3 regions of the Bradyrhizobium sp. LTSP857 genome follow, and region 1 is predicted to be linked to each of the others. Evidence: predicted binding sites of a transcription regulator. Region 1 holds the regulator's gene; each other region holds the start of a gene.
What was found. Region 1 encodes PhoB, which activates phosphate uptake and scavenging genes when phosphate is short. Its sites were predicted from a motif close to TGTCATNNANCTGTCAT; they were not measured.
Positions count from the first base shown of each region.

Region 1 (3,273 bases):
ATCTTTCCGTTTCGATGAGCGCGGCCGGCGGCCTGCCCCAGGCGCCGGTGCTGCCCGAGGCGCCCCCCAAGGTGACGGTGCGCAACCTCAACTTCTATTATGGCGAGCACCACGCGTTGAAGAACATCAACTTGACGCTCGGTGCCAACCGCGTCACGGCGTTCATCGGCCCGTCGGGCTGCGGCAAGTCGACCCTGCTGCGCATCTTCAACCGGATGTACGACCTCTATCCGGGTCAGCGCGTCACCGGTCAGCTCATGCTGGACCAGACCAACATTCTCGACCCCAAGCTCGACCTCAATCTGCTCCGCGCCCGCGTCGGCATGGTGTTCCAGAAGCCGACGCCGTTCCCGATGACGATCTATGAGAATATCGCCTTCGGTATCCGTCTCTATGAAAAGATATCGAAGTCCGAGATGGACGGCCGCGTCGAGAAGGCGCTGCGTGGCGGCGCGCTGTGGAACGAAGTCAAGGACAAGCTCAACGCGTCCGGCCTGTCGCTCTCCGGCGGCCAGCAGCAGCGCCTCTGCATCGCCCGCACCGTCGCGGTGCGGCCCGAGGTGATCCTGTTCGACGAGCCCTGCTCGGCACTCGACCCGATCTCGACCGCCAAGGTCGAGGAGCTGATCCAGGAATTGTCCGAGAGCTACACGATTGCGATCGTCACCCACAACATGCAGCAGGCGGCCCGCGTCTCCGACAAGACCGCCTTCATGTATCTCGGCGAGCTGATCGAGTTCGACGACACCAGCAAGATCTTCACGTCGCCGACTGATCGGCGCACGCAGGATTACATCACCGGCCGGTTCGGCTGAGGAGACGGGACATGGGTTCTGAACATACCGCAAAGGCCTTCGACACCGACCTCCAGGAACTTACGCGCCTGGTTGCCGAGATGGGCGGGATTGCCGAGCGCATGATCGTCGATTCCGTCGACGCGCTGATCCGCCGCGACGTCGCGCTCGGCCAGCGCGTCGTCATCACCGACGTTGAGCTCGACGCGCTCCAGAAGCGCATCGAGGAGCGCGCGGTGCTCACCATCGCCCGCCGCCAGCCGATGGCGGTCGATCTGCGCGAGATCGTCGGCGCCATGCGCGTTGCGACCGATCTCGAGCGCATCGGCGACCTCGCCAAGAACATGGGCAAGCGCGTCGCGGCGCTGGAGACGGATTTTCATCCGCTCAAGCTGTTCCGCGGCCTCGAGCACATGACCGATCTGGTGCAGCAGCAGGTCAAGTCGGTGCTGGACGCCTATGCCGCGCATGATTTGCCGGCGGCGATGGCGGTGTGGAAGGGCGACGAGGAAGTCGACGCCATCTGCACCTCGCTGTTCCGCGAGCTCCTCACCTACATGATGGAAGATCCGCGCAACATTTCGTTCTGCATCCATTTGATGTTCTGCGCCAAGAACATCGAGCGGATCGGCGATCACGCCACCAACATCGCCGAGACCGTGTTCTACATGATCGAAGGTCAGGCGATGACCGACAAGCGCCCGAAGGGCGACATGACGACCTTCGCCACGACGGTCCCGAACACCTGAAGACTTAAGGAGCGACGACCCCATGGGCGCACGCATTATGGTTGTTGAAGACGAGGAAGCTCTCACCGAGCTCCTGCGCTACAACCTCGAAGGCGACGGCTATGACGTCGAGACGGTGATGCGCGGCGACGACGCCGACACCCGTCTCAAGGAGCACATCCCCGATCTGATCGTGCTCGACTGGATGCTGCCGGGCCTCTCCGGCATCGAGCTGTGCCGGCGGCTTCGTGCGCGGTCCGACACCAAGCAACTCCCGATCATCATGCTCACCGCGCGCGGCGAGGAGAGCGAGCGGGTGCGGGGACTGGCGACCGGCGCCGACGATTACATCGTCAAGCCGTTCTCGGTGCCCGAGCTGTTGGCGCGCGTGAAGGGTCTGCTGCGGCGCGCAAGCCCCGAGCGGCTCGCCACGGTGCTCGCTTTTGGCGACATCGAGCTCGACCGTGAAAAACGCCGCGTGGCGCGTTCGGGCCGTCCGATCGATCTCGGTCCGACCGAATATCGCCTGCTGGAGTTCTTCCTGGAGCATCCGGGCCGGGTGTTTTCGCGCGAGCAGCTGCTCGACAGCGTCTGGGGCCGCGACATCTATATCGACGAACGCACCGTCGACGTGCATATCGGCCGCCTGCGCAAGCTGCTCAATCTCGGCCGCGAGCAGGACCCGATCCGCACCGTGCGCGGTGCCGGTTATGCGCTGGACGATCGTTTTGCGAAGGCGGAGCAGGCGTAGGTTTCTGCGGTTAGTTTGTTAACCGCCGCGACCATCTCCGATGTCGTCCCGGCGAAGGCCGGGACCCATAACCACAGGGTGTGGTTTGGCGAAGACTCGGAGTCGCCCTCTCGCGCAATAACTGCGTTCTCGGAGTATGGGTCCCGGCCTTCGCCGGGACGACACTGAATTTGTTGCGCCGTCATCATGTGACGGCAGCCGTTAGCAACCAGCTAAATCGACTAACTCAGCGCGGACCCGGCTTCACCGGCGCACGGCGGCGATCCGACGCCGGCTGGTAGGCGACCCGCGAGTGCTGGGCGCAATAGGGCAGGCCGGAAAGCGCCTTGCCGCCGCAGAAGAAGAAATCCGGGCTCGAGGGATCTCCGACCGGCCAGTGGCAGGTTGCCTCGTTCAATTCAAGCAGCGACAGCCGCTGGCTCATCGGCACCACGTTGTCGTAGGTGACCGGTTCAGCCTCGACCTCGACCTCGAAGGCCTGCGCCAGCGCGGTGTTGCCGCGCGCAATCGGCCGGCTCACCCGCATCATGTGCTGCGCGGGACGCGCCTTGCGCGGCCGCGGAGCAGCCGACGACGGGCTCTTGGCGCGGCCCGACAGGCCAAGCCTGTGCACCTTGCCGATCACGGCGTTGCGGGTCACGTTGCCGAGCTCGGCCGCGATCTGGCTGGCCGACAATCCGGCCTCCCAGAGCTTTTTCAACTGCTCGACGCGATCGTCCGACCAAGTCAAAACCGTCATTGCACCCTTTCCTTCGCCGCGCGCCAGCCATCCTGGGGCGCACAACGAATGCTAAGTCTCGAAAAACCCGTGCCGTCAGAATCCCTTAAGGCTCGCCGGGCACGAAGACGCGCCCGAACGTTTACGCCGGTACAAGAGGACTTAGAGATCAGAACCGCTGCACGAGATGTCGTATCTGACAAACCAAACGCTACAATATGGCGTGACTCACGCGCAAGAGTCCGCCGACTCGCTTCCACATGTTCCGTGGCCAAAATCCGC
Region 1 covers NZ_JYMS01000037.1:40,164-43,436, forward strand. Annotated here, with positions in the region: gene pstB (phosphate ABC transporter ATP-binding protein PstB) at 1-815, shown strand, start outside; gene phoU (phosphate signaling complex protein PhoU) at 827-1,543, shown strand; gene phoB (phosphate regulon transcriptional regulator PhoB) at 1,566-2,273, shown strand; gene UP06_RS23690 (GcrA family cell cycle regulator) at 2,500-3,012, opposite strand.

Region 2 (3,273 bases), on a different contig from region 1:
TTGCGCCGGGGCTCCGACCTCTTCCCCTAGCTCGCGGGCCCGCAGCGCACGATCGACCAGCGCCATCGACATGGTCTTGCGCTCGCTCTGGCCGAAGGCCAAGCCATAGCCGCGGGTGAAGCACGGCGCTTCCGTCGCAGAACCCTTGAACTGGTTGACCATCTGGCATTCGGTGAGCTCGATGGAGCCGAGCGGCACGGCAAAGCCGACGTCTTCCGCGGCGAATTCGACCTCGACCTCGCCGAAGCGGATCTCGCCGGCGAAGGGATGGTTTCGGCCATAGCCGCGCTGGGTGGAATAGCCCATCGCCAGCAGAAACCCTTCGTCACCGCGCGCGAGATTTTGCAGGCGCAGGTCGCGGTCCGCCGGAAAATTCAGCGGCTCGCGGGTCAGATCGCCGACGCTGGCGCCGTCTTCGGCTTGCGGCGAGGATTCAATCAACCCATCGCGGCCCAGGATATCGGTCACGCGCGGCGTCGGCGCCGTCGAGGCCTCGCCCGTTGCCGGCACTTCAGGCACAAAACCTTCGGCGAGCGCGGGATCAAGCAGCCGATGCGTGTAGTCGAAGGTCGGCCCGAGGATCTGGCCGCCGGGGATGTCCTTGAAGGTCGACGACACCCGCCGCTGCACCCGCATCGCGCCGGTATCGACCGGCTCGCTGGCGCCGAAGCGCGGCAATGTGGCGCGGAAGGCGCGGACCAGGAAGATCGCTTCGATCAGATCGCCGCGCGCCTGCTTGATCGCGAGTGCTGCAAGCTCGCGATCATAGAGCGAGCCCTCGCTCATGACACGATCCACGGCGAGGCCAAGCTGCTCCGAAATCTGGTCGAGCGAGACTTCCGGAACGCTCTGGTCGCCGCGCCGCGCATTGGCGAGCAAGCGATGGGCGTTCTCGATGGCGCGTTCGCCGCCTTTGACTGCGACATACATGCTTCAGCTTCCCTTGCTCACGACGCGCGTGGTGCGCGGGATCGCAACCACGGCGTCATCGGCGACCAGAACCAAATCGATACCGCGTGGGAACAGCGCCTCGTTCATACGCAGCCGCTCGAACAGATCGGCCGGCTTGATGGTTGCCTGGAGCGTCGCGACACCGTCGATGCCGGGGCCGCGCAGCTCAAAGCTCCGTCCTCGGTCCAGGCTCTCGACCTGAATGATCACCGTGGTCGAACGATCCGGATATTCGCTGGTGCCGAGCGCGAAGCGCTCCAGCGCCGGAAGCGAGGCGCCATCGCTGATCAGCGCGAAGCTCGCGATCGAGGAATCCTGGATGACTGGTGCGCCGGTGTGGAATTTCAGCCATTTCACGACGTCGGAACTTTCCGACATCCGCGCATCGAGCCAGAGCGGCGTATCGTGGTCGAACAGCGTCAGCGCGATCGCAGCCGTGCCGCGCATCATCGTGTCAGGCGTTCCCGCCATAGGCACAATGCGCTGGACCGAGCCCGGTCGCGCCATCGCGTCCATGACTGAGCGAAAGGTCGATTGCGCCGACAACACCTTGTCGACGAAACCGGGCGGCAGTTCCGCAATCGTGGTCATGGCCTCACCCCTCACCGCGCACCATGGTGTAGAAATCAACCTTCGTCGCAGCGGTCTCTTCGGCCGCCTGCTTGCGCCGAATCATAAGCTGCTCGCGCAACGGTGCGATTACATCGCGTTCGACGGTCGCGCCAAAATCCTGCGACTGCACCAGCGCATCGCACAGCGCAATGAGCCGCGCCTTCTCACCGTCGCGCCCGAGGGTGTAGCCGAAGCCGACTTCGCCGCTCGCAAGCCGCACCGCCGCGCGCGACATCGTGGCCTCGCCGAGGTTGAACGGCGCGCCGTCGCCGCCGACCCGGCCGCGCAGCATCACCAGGCCGTTTTCCGGCTCGCGCAGATCCTGATGGCCAGGCAGGGGAATCGCGCGGAGGCGAGCGGCGATCTCGCCCGCCTCCGCGTGCGCCAGCACGGCCATGGCGGCCTTGCGCTGGGCTTGCTGGGTAGTGTGCTGGGTCACCGAAACCACCGACCTTGTCGAATTCAAGTTGTCTATGATAATAGACAACTTGATACGGAAGCGCCATGACTGTTTCGTGACAAAGGTGTGATTTTCGGGCTAGGCTGACCGGCAACATGAGCATGCAGGACACCGCCTCTTCAGGCGTCGCGCTGTGGCGCCTCGTTGCCGACGGCATCGAGCGCGGCATCGCCGACGGTCGCTTCGCCGCAGGCGACAAGCTTCCGGGCGAGATGGAGATCGCCGAAACCTATCGGGTGAACCGCCACACCGTGCGGCGTGCGCTCGCAGCCCTTGCCGAGCGCGGCCTGGTACGCGCCGAGCGCGGCAGCGGAACTTATGTCGAGGCGCAGAAACTCGCCTATCCGCTGCGCTCGCGCACGCGCTTCTCCGAGATCGTCGGCGCCGGCGGCCGCGAGCCGCGGGGCCAGTTGATCGAGGCGTCCGAAGACGTCGCGACCCGCGAACTCGCGCGGGAGCTGGGCTTGAAGATCGGCGCGCCACTAGTCCGGATCGAGGCCATTCGCCTCGCCGACCGCACGCCGATCTGTGTGTCCACCACCTGGCTGTCGGCAGAACTGTTTCCGAATGCGGGAGTCGTATTCGCGGCGACGCGCTCGATGACAAAGATGCTCGAGCATTACGGCGTCCGCGACTATCGCCGCGGCGCGACCCGGATCACCGCCGGCATCGTCGACGCCACCGACGCCGCGCGACTCGATCTGCCGCTGGGACGGCCGATCCTGGTGGTCGACGCCACCGATCTCGATCTCGACGGCAAGCCGCTGGTGACCAAGCATTCGCGGTTTGTGGCGGAGCGGGTGGAGTTTCTGGTGGAGCCGTAGGGGAGCGCTCTCTCCACGAATCCGGACTCGTAGGGTGGGCAAAGGCGCTCTTGCGCCGTGCCCACCATCTTTCCAAGCGTTCGTAAAAATGGTGGGCACGCTTCGCTTTGCCCACCCTACGGCACCGGCGATTACGCCACCGCCCGCCGCCCGATAATCGCAAAGCGCAGCTTGCTCGAAATGAAATCGATCGCAGCGACCGCGACCAGAATCATCAGGATCAGGAACGACACTTTCTGCCATTCCAGCACGCGGATCTGCTCTGCGAGCTGAAGGCCGATGCCGCCGGCGCCGACGATGCCGATGATGGTGGCCGAGCGGGTGTTGGATTCGATGAAATAGAGCACCTGGCCCGCGATCACTGGCAGCACCTGCGGCAACAGGCCGAAACGGATCTCATGCAAGGCGCTGCCGCCGGACGCGCGG
Region 2 covers NZ_JYMS01000016.1:6,447-9,719, forward strand. Annotated here, with positions in the region: gene UP06_RS07705 (carbon-phosphorus lyase complex subunit) at 1-930, opposite strand, end outside; gene phnH (phosphonate C-P lyase system protein PhnH) at 934-1,542, opposite strand; gene phnG (phosphonate C-P lyase system protein PhnG) at 1,547-1,960, opposite strand; gene phnF (phosphonate metabolism transcriptional regulator PhnF) at 2,119-2,847, shown strand; gene phnE (phosphonate ABC transporter, permease protein PhnE) at 2,979-3,273, opposite strand, start outside.
Region 2: the regulator PhoB is predicted to act here: its motif matches at 2,068-2,084, upstream of phnF (phosphonate metabolism transcriptional regulator PhnF).

Region 3 (3,273 bases), on a different contig from region 1:
CTCTCTAACCTAACTCAATCGCGCGCGAAAGCGCTGCGGCGGCATGGCACGACTTTCATTATGCCGCACTGCAACGTGGTCGAAATTTTGCAAAACCTTTGACGCCGATCAGGCAACATTAGCTCCGCCGCGAAGCCGGGCTCACCAGCCCAGCTCTCGCAGATAGGCTGTGCGGGCACCAACGCCGGTATGCGTGAAGTCGGTGAAGACCCCATCGACGCCGAGACGGAAGAATTTGAGATATTCTTGGGCCGGATCGGCGTGATAGTCGGCGGCCAGATATTTCTTCTCGTTCCGGAACGTGAAGACATGCACGAACAGGCCGAGCTTGTGCGCATCGGCAATCAGGCTGGTCGGCTCCTGCGTCGAAGCCTCCGGCGTTGATCCCTTGTAGGGCGTGCCGTCGGCATTGCTGTCCTTCCACGGCGCAATCTTGAGCGGAACGATGTAAGCCTTCCACGGCCCGATGCCGTCGGCATAGGTCTTGATCTCCGCTAGGCCCTCCGGGGTCAGCATTGCATCGTACAGGCGCGGGTCACCGGACACCGTCCAGTCGAACGGACGGGAATTGGTGATGTTGTTGAGCAGGACCTTGCCAGTCTTGAAGTCGATGCCGTTGCCGTCGACGAGCTGGACCTGCCGCGTCTCCAGGCCATGGCCGCGCATATATTTGAGGCTGCCGGGCTCGAAGCTCTGAACAAGGATAGGCGCGTCCTTCGTATTGAGGCCGTTCTCCTTGATGATCTTGATCAGGGCATCCTCGAGCGGATGGCTGCCGGACGCGCCGCAGCCATTGGCGATCGCCTGGGCATTGTTCCAGGTCGGATTCTTGGTTTCGGGATAGACGAGGATGGAACGCCCCGTCTCCTTGCTCTTGGCCTTGGCGATGTCGATGATGTCCTGGAAGCTGATGACCGGGAACTTGCCGTTAAAGACCTTCGGCCTTTCGTTGGCCGCATCATAGGTGGTGCCGGCGATCCAGCTCTTCAGCTCGGCCATGGTGAAGTCGGTGATCGACCAGTCGTTGGTATGGTCTTCGCCGTCGACGATCAATGACTTCAGCACCGATTTGGGATCGGCCGGATCGGTGAGATCGATGAGGTAGTCAGCGGGCCCATTGGTGGGGGCCGGCGCCTTGACGCGCACACCGGGCACCGTGCGCTTGCGGGCCGCCACGGCCGCATTGGTCTTCGCCACTTCGGCAACATTGGTGTTGTCGGCCAGCCAGGGGTTGTGGCGAGCAACCAGCACGCAATCCTTGGTGAGATGCAGGTCTTCTTCGAGCGCGTCAGTCCCCAGCGCCGCGGCGAGCTCGTACGACGCCTCGGTCTCCTCGGGCATCAGCCCGGGCACGCCGCGATGTCCGAGAATCAACGGTGCTTTTCCGTCAACGGTCAGGAAGTGCTTGGCGCTGGCCGGCGCCGGGCCAGTCTGTGCGAAGGCCATCGACGATGGAAGCAACGCCAGGGCCGCCGCGCCGAGCAGCATCGCTCCAATATGTACCTTCCGCTGCAAACGATTGTCCCGCATCACAAGCCTCCATCTTCACGGCATCGCATCGAATGCCGGGCTTGTCGTCTTGTCTCACTTCTCTGACAGGCAGATGACGAAAAGGGGCGAAAACGAGCCTTCGCTTGCGACGGGGACGCTCTGTTCAGTTCGCCGGGGTCATCCGAACGAGATCATGCGGATTGGCATAGTCGAGCTGATAGCGCGCCCGCTCGTCCAGCATGTCGGGATCGATCTTCTCGGAGCGCAGCAGCGACACGCGCTGCTCATTCCTGGCGCGCTCGCGCTTGAGCTGCGCCAGCTCGCTCGTCAGCGCGATGATCTCCCGGTCGAGTTCCTGGCGGGCGTTGAGGCCGTATTTGCCGGTATAGGCGTTGACGCCGAAATAGCCGACGATGGCGGCCGCCATCGCGTAGAGGGCGAGACCGGTCAGGATCGATTTCAGACGCGCGCGGGAGACCATTTTGGCAAGATGGGGCAGCTTGGTTAAGGGAGTGCTAATGTCCCCTGCCCGGCCTCGCTCCGATGCCCCGCCCCAAACGTCATGCCCGGCCTTGTGCCGGGCATGACGGAGAGCGCGTCCTCAGCCGTGATGCTTCGCCACGTGCGCAGCGAAGGCGTCGATATACGCCTGGAGCACGGGCTTCAGGGACTCCTTGGCCAGATTGCCGTCGGCATCGAAGGCATCGCCGACCGCGTTCAGATAGATCTCCGGCTGCTGCATGATCGGGCCGGTGATGCCCGGCAGGATGTTCTGGAGCGTCTTGGCGGCGCTGACGCCACCAAGCGGGCCCGGCGAGTTGGAGACGATGCCGACCGGCTTGCCGTTGAACGAGCTCTTGCCATAGGGCCGCGAGGCGACGTCGATAGCGTTCTTCAGAACGCCCGGGATCGCGCGGTTGTATTCCGGCGTGACGAAGATAACGCCGTCCGACTTCTGGAGCTTATCGCGGAAAGCCAGCCAGTCCGCGGGCGGCGCGCCCTCGAGATCCTGATTGAAGAACGAGATGCCTGCCAGTGTGACGACCTCGAGCTTGAGCGAGGCCGGCGCGAGCTTTGTCAGCGCATTGGCGATCTTCAGCGAAAAGCTGTCCTTGCGCAGGCTGCCGGCGATTACGACGATGTTGTAGGCCATGGGTTGTCCTCGAAGTCTTGAGCGGGAGTGCCGGGGCGGCACTTAAGCGATCCCGGCCAATGGATGCAAGTGCATGTACCGGCTGGATTTGGAAACCCAGCGTTTCACGAAAGCAGACGGTCGCTCAAAACAATCAGGCCGCCAAGAGGCGGCCCGATCTTTAGCGCAACTGCGTCACCTCGATCAGATCGTTGGATTCCACGCCGACGGGATCAGGCGGTATTTGGCACCGTCCTTCTCGACATGTCCAACCGAGGGGAAGGTGAAGTGGAAGCCGATCACAGTTGCCTTCTCGGCCGCCGCCATGTCGTAGAACTTGTGGCGCGTCTGCTGCGCCAGGGGACCGTCGGTATCGAACGCAACGTGCCAGTCCGGATTGCGCAGAAAGAACTCCGGGATGTTGGTGACGTCGGACTGGATCAGCACTTTTGCGTCGCCCGAAGCGATCGCGAAAGAGGTGTGACCGGGCGTATGGCCCGGCGTCCCGATCGAGGTGATGCCTGGCGCGACCTCCTTGCCCCAATCATACTTCGTCACCTTGGATTCGAGGCCGGCGAAGGTCTTCTTCACGTTGGCAAAGTAGCCCTTCATCATCGCATTGGACTCGGCTTTGGCGGCGTTGTCTTCGC
Region 3 covers NZ_JYMS01000046.1:434,384-437,656, forward strand. Annotated here, with positions in the region: gene UP06_RS31470 (glycerophosphodiester phosphodiesterase family protein) at 142-1,530, opposite strand; gene UP06_RS31475 (FtsB family cell division protein) at 1,655-1,972, opposite strand; gene UP06_RS31480 (NADPH-dependent FMN reductase) at 2,093-2,644, opposite strand; gene UP06_RS31485 (MBL fold metallo-hydrolase) at 2,828-3,273, opposite strand, start outside.
Region 3: the regulator PhoB is predicted to act here: its motif matches at 1,593-1,609, upstream of UP06_RS31470 (glycerophosphodiester phosphodiesterase family protein).